3 regions of the Mesorhizobium sp. B2-3-13 genome follow, and region 1 is predicted to be linked to each of the others. Evidence: riboswitches for the same ligand, from Rfam matches in the RefSeq annotation. Region 1 holds a riboswitch; each other region holds the start of a gene.

Region 1 (5,118 bases):
GCGAGGCCGACCTGCGCTTCGAGGACCTGCAGGACCCCTACGGCATCCGCTTCTGGCCGGAATTCAAGGGCCGCGACGGCTGCCGCACGCCCATGGTGTGGGATGGCGGCGCCAGGAATGGCGGCTTCTCCCCGGCAAAACCCTGGCTGCCGGTGCCGGCCAAGCATCTGTCACAGGCGGTCAACGTGCAGCAAGGCGATGAGACCTCCCTGCTTGAGCATTACCGGCGCTTTCTCGCCTTCCGCCGCGCCCATCCGGCGCTGGCAAAGGGCGACATCACCTTCATCGAAAGCGAGGGCGACACCGTCGCCTTCACCCGCCGGGCGGGCAATGAGGAGGTCGTCTGCGTTTTCAATCTGGGCGCCAGGCCGACGAAGGTTGACCTCGGCAACCGAACCCTGCAACCTTTGGTGGGACACGGGTTTTCCGGGCAGGCGAGCACCGGTTCGGTCGAACTCGGCGGTTACGACGCCTGGTTCGGACGCATAGGCTGAAACATCCGAGGAATCACTGGAGGAAATCAATGGCCGATGTCAATTTGAGACAAGTGAAGAAGTCCTACGGCAATCTCAACATTCTCCACGGCATCGACCTCGACATCAAATCGGGCGAATTCATCGTCTTCGTCGGCCCGTCGGGCTGCGGCAAGTCCACCTTGCTGCGCTCGATCGCCGGGCTTGAGGAAATCACCTCGGGTGAACTCAGGATCGACGGTCAGGTGGTCAACGACGTGCCGCCGTCGAAGCGCGGCATCGCCATGGTGTTCCAGTCCTACGCGCTCTATCCGCACATGACCGTCTACGATAACATGGCCTTCTCGATGAAGATCGGTGGGGAAAGCAAGGCCGAGATTGACAAGCGGGTACGACAGGCGGCCGAGATCCTGCAGTTGACCAAATATCTCGATCGCCTGCCCAAGGCGATGTCGGGCGGCCAGCGCCAGCGTGTCGCCATCGGCCGAGCCATCGTGCGCAATCCGAAAGTGTTCCTGTTCGACGAACCGCTGTCGAACCTTGACGCGGCGCTGCGCGTCGCCACGCGCATCGAGATCGCCAAGCTCAAGGAATCGATGCCCAACACGACTATGATCTATGTCACGCACGACCAGGTCGAGGCGATGACGCTGGCCGACCGCATCGTCGTGCTGAAGGATGGCCACATCGAGCAGGTCGGCACGCCGATGGAGCTCTACAAGAACCCCGGCAACCTCTTCGTCGCCCAGTTCATCGGCTCACCGGCCATGAATATCCTGCCGGCGACGGTCGACAAGACGGGCAATCCGACCATCGTCAGTCATGTCGGCGGCCGCAAGGCGACGGTACCGATCGCGACGCCTGCTTCGGCAAAGGGAGCGGCGGTCAGCTTCGGCGTGCGGCCGGAAGATCTCGCGATCGCCAGTGGTAGCGATTATCTGTTCGAGGGGACGGTCGATTATCTCGAGCAGCTCGGTGAGGTTCAGCTGGTCTATATCGACATCGGCCGTGCCGACCTGCCGCTGGTGACCAAGTTGCCGGGCAATGTCGAGGTCAAGCGCGGCTCGACGCTGCGGCTGACCGCCAATGCCGGAGATCTTCATATCTTCGATGCGGATGGACGGTCGTTCGCCCTGCAGGAAGCGGAAGCAAAAGCCGCCTGAGACCACAAGCTGTCTCGACAACGCAAAAAGAGAGCGGCGGGCAAGCCCGCCGCTCTCTTTGTATATTACCACGGCGGGTTAGTTGTTGCCGAAGAGGTTGCGGTCTGCGCCCTGAGGGGCGGACTTCTGTACGTCGCCCGACGAATTGAGCAGCTTGTAGACGGGCGATTCGCTCTTGCGGATCGAGCCCGTATGCGAGGTGTCGACGTTGACGGTCGCCAGCTTGTTGATGTCGGTGCCGCCAACGTTGTCGTTGCCGGCATAGGCGCTGCCAGCGGCAATCAGAAGAGCGGCGGCGGTAAGAACAATCTTTTTCATTTTGGTACTCCGATTTTTTCGAATTCAAGGGGCGGGCTGAGCGCGCTGTCCTTGCTTGAAGAGATGTTAGTTGTTGCCGAACAGGTTGCGATCGGCGCCGTGCTGGACGGGCTCCTGGCTGGCAGGAGCCGACTTATCGACCGACGCGGTGTACGAGTTGTCCACCGCGGCGGCAGGCTGGTTGGCGCCGTTGGAGCCATAGTTGTCGCTGGCAAAAGCGCTGCCGGAAATGGCCAGAACGGCGGCGGCGGCAATAAGGATCTTGCTCATTTTAGACACTCCTGAATTTCTTGAATTCTACCGGATCGGCGGGCAAGCCCGCCGTCCGTGGGGACAGGCCGTTAGCGGCCGAAGAGGTTGCGATCGCTGCCCTGAGCAGGCGTTTGAGCACCCGGCTCCGACGTCTTGGTGGAGGTGGAAGCGGTGTACGAGCTGTCCACCGCGGCAGCAGGCTGGTTGGCGCCGTTCGAACCGTAGTTGTCGCTACCAGCGAAGGCGCTGCCGGAAACAGCCAGAAGGGCGGCGGCAGTGAGAATGATCTTTTTCATTTTTTGGCACTCCAGTATTTTTCCGTCCATCTAGCGGCGTGTCTTGGGATTAAATCGCGTCGTTCGGACAGCCCCGATGTGGGAGAGCACCCTTGCCGTTTCCAATCACGAAGTTGTTCAGCGTGGACCATGACTCCACTACTTGAAATTGTACCAGCGCCTTCCGCATCTCTTATTTTCTCTTGTGATATCAGCTAGTTACCTTAAAACAGCATCCTGATCACCAACTGTGTCGGAGGCTCGGCGTTCACAGCGTCTTGCACGCACCGTCAACAGAAACGAACCGTTCGGTTCGATTTTAGACTGCTCTAATAGTCACTTTTTGAAACTGTTAACCTATTTGCTGCCGGCAAAGGGGTCGAAGACGGTGCCGGCGCGGCTTGGCGACAGAAGGCGATTCCAACGGCTACAAGCCTGTCATGACGATCCAGCATGCGTGTCGCGCCGCATGGATGCGATGTCGCTTTCGTGCCGATGTCGCAAAGCCTGTCGTGATTAGATCAGGCATCTCAGGTGCCGCTGCGTGACGACGGAGCGGAGAATTGGGAAGCCGGTCAGATTCCGGCGCTGCCCCCGCAACGGTGGTGGAGTTCAAGTCGCAACGGGAGACCACTGGGCTAAAGCCTGGGAAGGTGTCGCGATGGTCCGCAAGGACAACTCCAGAGCCCGGAAACCAGCCCGAGATCGCTAGAACTCGACTGATCGCGGTGGGCGGTCAAGAGGCGGATGGTGTTTGTCCGGCTTTTCGCCGATCTGCGCCCAGTCCTTCCTCAATCACCACCAGTTCAGTCCTTGAAACTGAGGACAGGACATGGACGCGCGCAACGACATGCTGAGGCTCTTGAACAGCCGCAGACAAGGCTTTTCGCTGGAACAGCCCTTTTACACCGACCCGGACTACTTCAAGCTGGACATGGCGTTGATCTGGTATCGCGACTGGCTGTTCATCGGCCATGATTGCGAATTGCCCAAGCCGGGCAGCTTCATCACCGTGCAGATCGGGGATTATCCGGTCGTGCTGGTGCGCGATCAGCAGGGCAAGATCAACGCCTTCCACAATTCCTGCCGCCATCGCGGCAGCCGCGTCTGCAATTCCGACAAGGGCACGGCCGCCAAGCTGGTCTGTCCCTATCATCAATGGACCTACGAGCTCGACGGCCGGCTGCTGTTCGCCCGCCAGATGGCCGATGGGTTCGACAAGAGCCAGTTCGGGCTGAAGCCGGTCGCCTGCGAAAGCGTCGCCGGCTATGTCTTCATCTGCCTGGCCAAGGAGCCAGCCGACTTCGCGCCGATGCGGGCGATGATCGAGCCCTACCTTTTGCCGCACCGGCTGCGTGAGGCAAAAGTCGCCTTCGAGAGCACCATCATCGAGAAGGGCAACTGGAAGCTGGTCTGGGAAAACAACCGCGAATGCTATCATTGCGCCGGCAATCATCCCGAACTCTGCAAGACCTTCCCGGAAGCACCGACGGTAACCGGCGTGCAAGGCGCCGACAGCGATCCGGAGATGCTGGCGCACTGGGCGAAATGCGAAGCGGCCGGCCTGCCGAGCAAGTTCCGCATCGATCCGGCCGGCCAGTATCGCGCGACCCGCGCACCGCTGCTGCGCGATGCCGTCAGCTATACGATGACGGGAAAGCGCGCGGTCGAGAGGAACCTTTCCGACAGCGTTTCAACCAACCGCATCGGTTCGTTGCTGCTTTACCACTATCCGACGACCTGGAACCACATCCTGGGCGACCACGCCGTCACCTTCCGGGTGCTGCCGATCAGCGCCACGGAAACGGCGGTGACGACCAAATGGCTGGTGCATAAGGATGCGGTCGAGGGCGTCGATTACGATCTCGCAGAACTCACCCATGTCTGGACCGAGACCAACGACCAGGATCGCCGCATCGTCGAGGAAAACGCCTTCGGCATCCTGTCGCCGGCCTACGAGCCAGGCCCCTATTCGGAGCTCCATGAGGGCGGCGTGACCCAGTTCGTCGAGTGGTACGCGTCCTTCATCGGGCCACGGCTTGCCGAAGGCGGCCGGCCGGCCCTGCGCAGCGTTGCCTAGGCATATCGCTAAAGACGGCGGTTTTGGGCATGCGCAGAACAAAAGGGACAAGAGGATGAATGCGATGACGGACCTCGGCCTCTATCGCCATCTCGACCAGATGGCGCCCTGGAACGACAGGCTGCAGGTGCTGGAAGTGACCGGCGTCACCGACGAGGCGCCCGACGTGAAGACCTTCACCTTCCGCTCCGACAACCAGACCTGGTTCCGCTACAAGCCGGGCCAGTTCGTGACGCTGGAATTGCCGACACCGGACGGGCCGCTGATGCGCACCTATACGCTGTCATCGTCACCGTCGCGGCCATTCTCGATCGCGGTGACGGTGAAGGCGCAGGTGGGCAGCATCGGCACACGCTGGATGTTCGATCACCTGGCGCCCGGCTCGCACGTCAAGGCCTATGGACCGGGCGGCGACTTTTCACTGCACAGCCATCCGGCGGCGAAATATCTGTTCATCTCGGCCGGTTCCGGCGTGACGCCGATGATGTCGATGCTGCGCTGGCTGAACGACTGCGCACCATGGACCGATGTCGGCTTCGTCAACTGCGCGCGGCGCC
Region 2 (5,118 bases), on a different contig from region 1:
ATTGATGGAGAGCTCGCCATAGGCGAGCACCGCGTCATTGACGCGGCCGATCAGCTTTTCGCCGAGATAGGTCGACAGTTCGGTAAGGGATGCGGCCATGGATTTACCGTTCGATCGTGCCGGTGCGGCGGATTTTCTTCTGCAGCAGAAGAATGCCGTAGAGCAGGGCTTCGGCGCTCGGCGGGCAGCCGGGCACATAGATGTCGACCGGCACGACCCGGTCGCAGCCGCGCACCACCGAATAGGAATAGTGGTAGTAGCCGCCGCCATTGGCGCAGGAGCCCATCGAGATGACGTAGCGCGGCTCCGGCATCTGGTCGTAGACCTTGCGCAACGCCGGCGCCATCTTGTTGGTCAGCGTGCCAGCCACGATCATGATGTCGGACTGGCGCGGAGACGCGCGCGGCGCGACACCGAAGCGCTCCGAATCGTAGCGCGGCATCGAGGTGTGGATCATTTCGACCGCGCAGCACGCCAGACCGAAGGTCATGAACATCAGCGAACCGCTGCGCGCCCAGGTGATCAGCGCCTCGGTCGAGGTGACCAGAAAACCCTTGTCGGCAAGCTCGTTGTTGATTTCGAGGAAGAAGGGATCGTCCTCCCCCACCGGCTTGCCGGTGTTGGGATCAATGATACCCTTGGGCTTCGGCGCGACGAGGGTGCCTGAACTGTCGTTCAATCCCATTCCAGCGCTCCTTTTTTCCATTCATAGGCAAAGCCGATGGTCAGCACTGCCAAAAACACCATCATTGACCAGAAACCGAGCATGCCAATCTTCGAGAAGGACACCGCCCAGGGGAAGAGGAAGGCTACTTCCAGGTCGAAGATGATGAACAGGATCGACACCAGGTAGAAGCGGATGTCGAATTTCATGCGGGCGTCGTCGAACGAGTTGAATCCGCATTCATAGGCGGACAGCTTCTCGGGATCCGGGTTGCGGTAGGCTACCAGGAAGGGCGCAGCCAGCAGCGCCAGACCGACCACCAGCGCCACGCCGATAAACAGGACGATGGGCAGGTACGAACTGAGGAGTGCGTTCATGCAGCGGCTTTCCGTTGGCGCCAATCCACGTTGATTACAGCACCGGACCTTAATGCGGAAGCGTGACAGTTTAACCGCTGAACCGTTTTAAGGAGCCTATGCTGCAACGCGGCGAGGGTTAGCGCAGCACTTCCAGTGAAGCAAGTCAAACCTTGTTCAAAACACCGAGCTGGACGGCAATCCGGGAGAAACTGGTCCCATACGCTCCTGTTTGATTTCCTTCGCCATTTACTCCACTTTTCTCTCCTGACAGGGTTGCCGCCAAAACCCTGCTAGCATTGGCTGGAATCACGCCTCGCAACGACGCCAGACAGGTCCATCAGGGACGCATCCGCATGAAGGAAAAGATCTCGCTTGCCGCCGCCCGGCGCATCGCGCTCGCCGCTCAAGGGTTTCTCGATCCCCGCCCCGCCGGTACGCCCGACCGCCGCCACTTCGCCCGCGTTCTGTCCCGCACCGGCCTGCTGCAGATCGATTCCGTCAGTGCGGTGGTTCGCGCCCACTACATGCCGCTCTATTCGCGTCTTGGCCCCTATCCCCTCGCTTTGCTCGACAACGCCGCCGTGACCCGCAAGCGCACGGTCTTCGAATACTGGGCGCATGAGGCCTCGTTCCTGCCGGTCGAGACCTACCCGCTGATGCGCTGGCGCATGCAGCGCGCCGAGCAAGGCGATGAAATGTATCTGGGGCTGGCCAAATGGGGCCGCGAGCACGCCGCCTACATAGAAGAGATCTACCGCGAGGTCGTCCAGCGCGGCCCGGTCGCCGCTTCCGCGCTGGAGGGCCAGAAAGGCTCCGGCGGCTGGTGGGGCTGGAGCCACGCCAAGCATGCCTTCGAATGGCTGTTCTGGGCCGGGCGCATCACCACGGCGCACCGGCGCGGCTTCGAGCGCTTCTACGACCTGCCAGAGCGCGTGCTGCCGCAGGCGATTCTCGACCTGCCAGTACCGGGCGCCGAGGATGCACATCGTGAATTGCTGCGCATCTCCGCCCGCGCCCACGGCATCGCGACATCGGGCGACCTGCGCGACTATTTTCGACTCTCCCCCGCCGACATGAAAGGCCGGCTGGAGGAATTGGTCGAACTCGGCGAGTTGCTGCCGGTCCGCGTCGAGGGCTGGGACAAGCCGGCTTACCTCTATAGGGACGCGCGATTGCCACGCAAGATCGAGGCCCGCGCCCTGCTGGCGCCGTTCGACCCCGTTGTCTTCGAGCGCTCGCGCTCAGAGCGGCTGTTCAGTTTTCACTACCGGATCGAGATATACACGCCGGCCGACAAGCGCCAATACGGCTATTATGTCCTGCCCTTCCTGCTCGGCGACAGGATCGTGGCGCGCGTCGACCTCAAGGCAGACCGGCCGGCAAGTGTCCTGCGTGCCCATGCTGCTTACGCCGAGCCCGGCGCACCGCCCGATACCGCCGCTCAGCTCTTCGAGGAATTGAAGCAGATGCAGGGCTGGCTTGGCCTCGAACGCATCGAAGTGACGCCTGCCGGCGACCTGGGCCCGGCGCTGTCCGACATCGCGGTGTCGTAAGCTCGCGTTGACACCGCTGCCCGCAAGAGCCTAAATCGGATCCAGACGGTCTCCTCTCGGCAAAGGGAGGAGCCAAGAGGGAATGCGGTGCGGGATTGAAAATCCCAAATCCGCGGCTGTCCCCGCAACTGTGAGCGAAGAGCCAAGGCCGAAAGCCACTGGGATTGTCCCGGGAAGGCGGCTACCCAAGGCGATGACCCGCGAGCCAGGAGACCTGCCGTCTGGAATGCAAGTATCCGATCGCCCGGCGGGTTTTCCGGGCAAGGAGCCTGATTTGGATCGCGACAGCAGTTTTTCGGCTGAAACAATGGACATTTCGTCCGGCGAGGATGATTCCCTGGCCGGCATCACTGTCATCGTCTGCGCCTCCTGTCGCGACGAGAGCGGCTCCGACGCCCGTCCCCGGGCCGGCGAACTTTTGGCCGAAGATACGCGCCAAGCCGCCTCGGGCGACAATATCCGCATCCGCACCGTCGAATGCCTCGGCAATTGCAAACGTCGACTGAGCGCCGCGATCCTGCGTGACGGCTGCTGGAGCTATGTATTCGGCGATCTGACCACGACCAGCGGCGCCGATCTCGTCACTGGCGCGAAACTCTTCGCCACCTCCAGCGACGGCCTCATTCCCTGGCGGGGCCGGCCCGATAGCCTCAAGCGCGGCCTCGTGGCCCGCATCCCTCCCCTCGACATGCTGAAAGACTTGATATGACCGCATCCGTTTCCCGCGTTCCCTGCACCGTCGTCACCGGCTTCCTCGGCGCCGGCAAGACGACCCTGGTCCGCCATCTCCTGGAAAACGCCGGCGGCAAGCGCATCGCGATCATTGTCAACGAATTCGGTGACATCGGCATCGACGGCGAAATCCTGAAAGGCTGTGGCATCGACACCTGCCCAGAGGAAAACATCGTCGAGTTGGCCAATGGCTGCATCTGCTGCACCGTCGCCGACGATTTCGTGCCGGCGCTCGACCAGATCCTGTCGCTGACGCCGAAGGTCGACCATATCCTGATCGAAACCTCGGGCCTCGCTTTGCCCAAGCCGCTGGTCCAGGCTTTCCAGTGGCCGACAGTGAAGAGCCGGGTGACCGTCGACGGCGTCATCGCCGTGGTCGACGGTCCCGCACTTGCCGAAGGCCGCGTCGCCAACGACATGGACGCCCTGCAGGCGCAGCGCGCCGGGGATGAAAGCCTCGACCATGATGATCCTGTCGAGGAGGTGTTCGAGGATCAGATCGCCTGCGCCGACCTGATCATCCTGTCGAAGAGCGACCTGATGGACGCCGAGGGCTCAGCCCGCGCCCATGCCATCATTGGCGAACACTCCGCCCGCGCAGTGAAGATCGTGCCGACGTCTTATGGCAAGGTCGATCCCTCCGTACTGCTCGGGCTCGGTCTCGCCGTCGAGGACGACATCGAGAACCGAAAATCCCATCATGACGGCGCGTTCGACCACGAGCATGACGACTTCGACACGTTCATCGTCGACATCCCCTCGATCGCCAATCCCGACGAACTGGCAAAACGCGTCGCCGCCGCCGCCGAACAGGAAAACGTGCTGCGGGTGAAAGGCTTCGTCGAGGTCGGTGGCAAGCCGATGCGGCTCCTGCTGCAGGCCGTCGGCCCGCGCGTCAATCATTACTACGACCGGGCCTGGACCGCCGGGGACGACCGCCGCTCGCGCCTCGTCGTCATCGGCCTCAAGGGGCTGAACCGTCCGGCGATCGAACGTATCCTCGCCGGCTGATTTCAGGCACGGGCCGCGATGCACATCCTCACCACGACCTCCGCCTCGCTCGACGACCTCGCCGAGCCTGTCGATCTCCGGCAGGCGCCGGCGGATATCGTGGCCTTGTCCTTCACCGACAGCGATCTCGCCGGACTGGCGGCGGCATGGAAGGCCGACGCCGATCGCCTGCCGTCGATGCGGCTCGCCGCACTGCGCGACCTGCGCCATCCCATGTCCGTCGATCTCTGGATCGACAGCGTCGCCCGCCATGCCAAGGTCATCATGGTGCGCATCCTCGGCGGCTACGACTGGTGGCGCTATGGCTGCGACCAGCTCGCGGCAATCGCCCGCGAGCGCGACATAAGACTGGCGCTGCTTCCGGGTGAAAGCCATGACGAGGATCTCAGGCTGATCGAAGCCTCGACGCTGCCGCGCGCCGAACTCGACGGCCTGCTCGGCTATTTCCGCGAGGGCGGCCCGGCCAATATGAGCGCCCTGGTGCACAGGCTGGCAGGCCTGGCTGGACAAGATATGCCCGTCGCCAGTCCGGTCAGCGTGCCGAAAGCTGGTTACTATCAATCTGGATTGGGAGTCGCAGAACAGCCGGACCTTTCAAATGCCAGCACTCCCATCATCCCGATTCTCTTCTACCGATCGATGCTGCTTGCAGCCGATGTCGCCCCGATCGATGCGCTGGCCGAGGCTTTACACTCCCAGGGACTGGCACCGGTCCCGATCTTCGTTTCCAGTCTCAAGGATCCGGTGTCCCTGGCGTTCGTCGAAAATACCATCGCATCGCTGAAACCCGCCGCCATCA
Region 3 (5,118 bases), on a different contig from region 1:
CGGCGGAGCCCGCGCCAGCCGCCGAATTGGGCCAGCGCGGGAAAGCCTTTGACCGGCTTCGCTTTTTGCCGGGTGTGCGTCGGTTTCCTCTTAATGGGCCTGAAATGTCCACGGCAGATTTGACGCCGCGATTCTGCTTTGGGGAAGCAATGTCCACGCATGTGCGCCATCCGAACTGGCTTCCGGCCCTCAAGGCCGCGGATGCGCGCACCTTCGCCTCGCTCTACGCGGTCGAGTCCTTCGCCCGCGCCATGGTGTCGAGCGTCATCCCGATCCAGGCCTACGAGATACTCCACAACGAGCAGATCGTCTCGATCCTCTACACCGTCGTATCCATGCTCGGCCTCTCGGTGACCTTGTTCATGCCGATGCTGATCCGCCGCTTCGCGCGGCGCTGGGTCTACACGGCAGGCGCCTGCCTGCTCGCCATCGGCTCGCTGTTCTTCGTCACCCACACGCTCGCTGGACAACTCGCCGGCATGCTGTGCCGCGTCATGGGCGCCAGTGCGCTGTCGATCACACTCAACCTCTACATCATGGACCACATCCGCAAGACCGACTTCATGCAGGCCGAATCGCTGCGCATGGCGTGGTCGATGGTTGCCTGGACGGGCGGGCCGACGCTTGGCATTTTCCTTTATGCGCATTTCGGCATCTATGCCGCGCATGGCGCGGTGGCGGTTTTCGCCATGGCTTTGCTGGCGCTGTTCTGGACCTACCGGCTGGGCGATAACCCGTCGATCCGCCCGGGCAAGACGCGGCCGGCAAATCCGCTCGCCAACATCGGCCGCTTCGTGGCGCAGCCAAGGCTCAGGCTCGCCTGGCTGATCGCCTTCGGCCGGTCGTGCTTCTGGACGACGTTCTTCGTCTATGGACCGCTGTTCATGGTGATCACCGGCGAGGGTGAACTGGCGGGCGGCCTGCTGGTCTCGGCCGGCAATGCGCTGCTGTTCATGGCGATCTTCTGGGGCAAGGCAGGAAAACGCTTTGGCGGCCGACGCACCATGACGTTTGCCTATTTCGCCATGTCGGCGTCGCTGCTGGCGGCGGGCACGGTCGGAGCGGCAGAGCCGTTGCTGACCGGCGCCTTCCTGTTGTGCGGCGCCTTCTTCACCATCGCGCTCGACGCGCTGGGCTCGACCGCCTTCATGCGCTCGGTGCGCTCCTATGAACGCGCGCAGATGGCGGCGGTCTACCGCACCTATCTCGACTTTTCCGAATTGACGCCGCCGCTGGTCTATTCGGTGGTGCTGGCCTTCTTCGGATTGGGATCGGTGTTCGTCACGCTCGGCCTGCTGGCGGCGTTTTGTGGCCTCATGACCTGGCGCTACCTGCCTAAATCCCTCTAAAAAATCAGAGCGAAAGCTCAGCATGGCGCTCGCGCACCCGATTGTGGAAGCGGTGCAGCTCATATTCCTCGGGCATCAGCACGCCGGCTGTATGACGCATCGAGCGCAGGCCCTTCTGGTTGACCTCGCAGATCGCGGCATCCTCCTCCAGCACCTGTGTGCCGAAGGCGACGATGTTGTCGATATCGGTGGCGGCGAGCGCCTCGGGCGCGAACAGCCATTCGGCGGTCAATTCGGTCTGTTCGGGACCGAGCGGCACCAGCCGCACGGTCCTGACATAGTCGACATGGCCGACGATGAACATCGAGGGCAGGCTGGTAGCGTAGGTCTGGCCGGCGGTGCGTTCCGCCTGCGTCAAGCCGGGGAAAACCGGCCCATGCGTCTGCCCATCACGCGACCATGTTTCAGCCCCGGCGCGCAGGCCGCCGGAGAATTCCGGCGCATCATTGTCTGCATGGCGCGTCCATTCGGGATCGTCATGCCGGCTCATCAGGCCGCGGCCATAGATCGGCACCAGCCGCGACAGGTCCTTGTGGACGCCCGGGCAGTGCAGGCACTCGTTGAAGTTTTCCCAGAAAATCTTCCAGTTGCAGTTCATCACCTTGCGCAGCACATGGCCTGACACCAGCGTGTCCAGCGGCCAGTTGCCGAGGTCGCCGGAGGCCGGGTCGAAGGATGACTGCACTGAGCCGGCGGCATCTTCAGCAAGATTGACGAAGACGAAGCCCCGCCGCACCGAGAGTACAACGCGGTAAAGCGGGTGGTCGGCCTTGTCGAAGCCGTCAGGCAGCGATTTCGACGGTACACGCACCAGATCGCCACGCAGCGAATAGGACCAGGCATGGTACGGGCAGGTGATCAGCCGCGCCTTCAGGCGTCCTTCGCTTTCCTGGCAAAGCTGCGAACCGCGATGCCGGCACGTGTTGTGGAAGGCATGCAACTCGCTGGCGTCGTCGCGCAGCACAAGGATTTCCTGCGTACCGACGCGGAAGGTGCGGAATGCCAAAGGCTGGGCAAGGTCGGTCTCGCGGCAGACGAGCAGCCAATTTCTGTACCAGATGGCATCGAGATCACGCTGATAGTTCTCCTGGTCCCAATAGGCCGATGACGGCAGCGTCTGCTGGGTTCGGGTCAGGCCGTTGTAGGGCTCGCGCTCGCTGGCATTGGGCTGCATGGCTGGCTTCCTGTGAGGGTTGCGAGCCGACACCCGACTAGAAAATTTGTCAATCAGGACGGGATGGAGCGGCTTCGCCGATACGACGCTCCTGCGCTGGCGACTGTCGGAATTTGGTTTGCCGCGCGCGGCAAATTTCCCTATAGTCACCAACGTCGTCGGTTCCTTTTTGGAGCCAAGAGGGAATGCGGTGCGGACAGGAATTCCTGTCCAATGCCGTGGCTGCCCCCGCAACTGTGTGCGGTAGTCCTCTCCATATGCCACTGAGGGTTTTCCTCGGGAAGGTGGGGAAGGGCGCTTATCCGCGAGCCAGGAGACCTGCCGGCGACAGGAAACTGACTTCGATGCCCTCGGGTGGAGGGCGAAAGGACAAGACATGACTACCGCTTCCGTCTCCCTCGGCGCCTCCGTCTCCTCGCAGTCGCGCTTCATGCAGCTCGCGCTCGCGGCGCTGCTCGGCATGTTCGTCGTCGGCTTTGTCGGTTTCTCGCATATCGATGCGGTCCACAATGCCGCCCACGACTATCGCCACTCGATGGCGTTTCCCTGCCACTAACGAGGATCTGACATCATGAATCTGTTTCGCAACGTCGTGTTCATCGCGGCGATCGCGGGGCTTGTGGCGGGTGTCGTTCTCGCCTGTATGCAGGCCTATGCGACAGTGCCGCTGATCCTCAAGGCGGAAGTCTACGAACAGGCCGGCGGCGGCCATCACCATGACCACGCGGCTGCACCGGCGGCGAGCAACGATGCGGTGAGCACGGTCGCGCCCGCTGGGAATGCGATGAGTTCTGCCGCGCCAGCACCCGCCGAAGTCACGGCACCGGCGGAGGAAGATGAAGGCTGGGCGCCGGCCGACGGTGTCGAGCGTTTTGCCTTCAGCGTGGTTGCCAATATCGTCACCGGCATCGGCTTCGCGCTGGTCCTGGTCGCGATTTCCGAGTTTGCCGGCGGCGTCGGCAATTGGCGCCAGGGCGTATTCTGGGGGCTGGCCGGCTTTGCCGTGTTCACGCTGGCACCAGGCCTCGGCCTGCAGCCGGAACTGCCGGCGATGCCGGCGGCCGATCTGCTTGCGCGCCAGATCTGGTGGACGGCAACGGCCGCGGCGACCGCTATCGGCCTTGGCCTGATCGTGTTTCGCAGATCGCTGCCATTGACCATCTTCGCCGTCTTGCTGATCGTCGTCCCGCATATCGTCGGCGCGCCGCAGCCCGACAGTTTCGAGACGCCTATCCCGGAAGGCCTGCACCATCAGTTCGTGGTGGCGGTGACGGTGACCAATCTGGTGTTCTGGCTGGTGCTCGGCGCGGTCGTGGGCGTGGTGCGCAGGCGCTTCACCGGCACGGCGACCAGCTTGCGCGACAGCTTTGCCTGACCGCGGCAAGCTGACTTTCATCATCGGTGGCGCGCGCTCCGGAAAGAGCGCGCACGCCGAAACCCTGGTGACGGCATTCCCCCCGCCATGGGCGTATGTCGCCACGGCGCAAACCTATGACGATGAGATGCGCGAGCGCATCGCGGTGCACCGCTCGCGGCGCGGTGAGGGCTGGTCGACCATCGATGCGTCACTCGACCTTGCCGAAGCGCTGGAGGCCTTGCCGGATGATCGGCCGGTGCTTGTCGACTGCCTGACGCTATGGCTGACCAATCACATGCTGGCCGATTACGACGTCGAGGCGGAGTGCCGACGGCTGGCCGACGTGCTGTCGCGGCCGCGCGGACCGTGGTTCGTGGTGTCGAACGAGGTCGGGCAAGGCATCGTTCCCGACAATGCACTGGCGCGGCGTTTTCGCGACGACGCCGGCCGGCTCAACCAGCGGGTCGCCGCGGTTGCCGACACGGTGCTGCTGATGGTGGCGGGGCTACCGCTCAAGGTGAAGTGAAATGACCGATATCGACGACAAGGATGAAGAGCGCCATCGCGCCAAAATGGCCAAGCGCAAGGCGGTGCAGGACGCCGAGGTTGCGAGCAAGACGGTCGAGAAGGGGTTGCTGATCGTCAACACCGGTCCCGGCAAGGGCAAGACCACGGCCGCCTTCGGGCTGGCGCTGCGGATGCTCGGCCACGGCAAGCGCGTCGGCGTCGTGCAATTCATCAAGGGCAAATGGCACACCGGCGAGAAGGATGCGTTTGCCGCCTTCGGCGACCGCGTGGTCTGGCATGCTATGGGCGAGGGTTTCACCTGGGAGACGCAGGACCTGAAGCGCGATATCGCCGCCGCCGAAGCCGCCTGGGCCAAGGCGCTGGAATTGATCGACGATCCCTCGATCAGCCTTGTCGTGCTCGACGAGCTCAACATTGCGTTGCGCTACGACTATCTCGATCTCGACAAGGTGGTTGCGGCGCTGAAGGGCCGGCGCGAGGGTCTGCATGTCGTCATCACCGGCCGCAACGCCAAGCCAGCGCTGGTCGAGGCTGCCGATCTGGTCACCGAGATGGGCGTCACCAAGCATCATTTCTCGGCGGGCGTGAAAGCTCAGCAGGGCATCGAGTTTTAAAAAACCAGAACAGCGATCACCGCGACCAGGCCGAACAAGCCAATCAGCAGGAAATCAGCGACACGGTAGAGTTGCAGCGCGCGCCTTATATCGCCG

What was found. A riboswitch is a leader RNA that binds a small molecule or an ion and turns the genes downstream of it on or off. The one in region 1 is predicted to bind cobalamin.
Region 2: linked by a shared signal. The riboswitch ahead of FJ941_RS01390 (DUF1636 family protein) and the one ahead of FJ941_RS15450 (aromatic ring-hydroxylating dioxygenase subunit alpha) in region 1 are both predicted to bind cobalamin.
Region 3: linked by a shared signal. The riboswitch ahead of FJ941_RS01585 (CbtB domain-containing protein) and the one ahead of FJ941_RS15450 (aromatic ring-hydroxylating dioxygenase subunit alpha) in region 1 are both predicted to bind cobalamin.

The regions. Positions count from the first base shown of each region.
Region 1 is NZ_VFVQ01000011.1:151,786-156,903, forward strand. It holds gene FJ941_RS15425 (alpha-glucosidase) at 1-494, shown strand, start outside; gene ugpC (sn-glycerol-3-phosphate ABC transporter ATP-binding protein UgpC) at 524-1,636, shown strand; gene FJ941_RS15435 (DUF680 domain-containing protein) at 1,715-1,954, opposite strand; gene FJ941_RS15440 (DUF680 domain-containing protein) at 2,021-2,224, opposite strand; gene FJ941_RS15445 (DUF680 domain-containing protein) at 2,296-2,502, opposite strand; cobalamin riboswitch at 2,997-3,199, shown strand; gene FJ941_RS15450 (aromatic ring-hydroxylating dioxygenase subunit alpha) at 3,314-4,561, shown strand; gene FJ941_RS15455 (hybrid-cluster NAD(P)-dependent oxidoreductase) at 4,626-5,118, shown strand, end outside.
Region 2 is NZ_VFVQ01000001.1:296,334-301,451, reverse strand. It holds gene FJ941_RS01410 (NADH-quinone oxidoreductase subunit C) at 1-99, opposite strand, end outside; gene FJ941_RS01405 (NADH-quinone oxidoreductase subunit B) at 104-685, opposite strand; gene FJ941_RS01400 (NADH-quinone oxidoreductase subunit A) at 676-1,041, opposite strand; gene FJ941_RS01395 (winged helix-turn-helix domain-containing protein) at 1,377-2,576, shown strand; cobalamin riboswitch at 2,606-2,813, shown strand; gene FJ941_RS01390 (DUF1636 family protein) at 2,851-3,285, shown strand; gene cobW (cobalamin biosynthesis protein CobW) at 3,282-4,319, shown strand; gene cobN (cobaltochelatase subunit CobN) at 4,338-5,118, shown strand, end outside.
Region 3 is NZ_VFVQ01000001.1:336,500-341,617, forward strand. It holds gene FJ941_RS01575 (MFS transporter) at 150-1,349, shown strand; gene FJ941_RS01580 (aromatic ring-hydroxylating dioxygenase subunit alpha) at 1,354-2,523, opposite strand; cobalamin riboswitch at 2,666-2,864, shown strand; gene FJ941_RS01585 (CbtB domain-containing protein) at 2,900-3,079, shown strand; gene FJ941_RS01590 (CbtA family protein) at 3,095-3,898, shown strand; gene cobU (bifunctional adenosylcobinamide kinase/adenosylcobinamide-phosphate guanylyltransferase) at 3,891-4,406, shown strand; gene cobO (cob(I)yrinic acid a,c-diamide adenosyltransferase) at 4,408-5,022, shown strand; gene cbiB (adenosylcobinamide-phosphate synthase CbiB) at 5,019-5,118, opposite strand, start outside.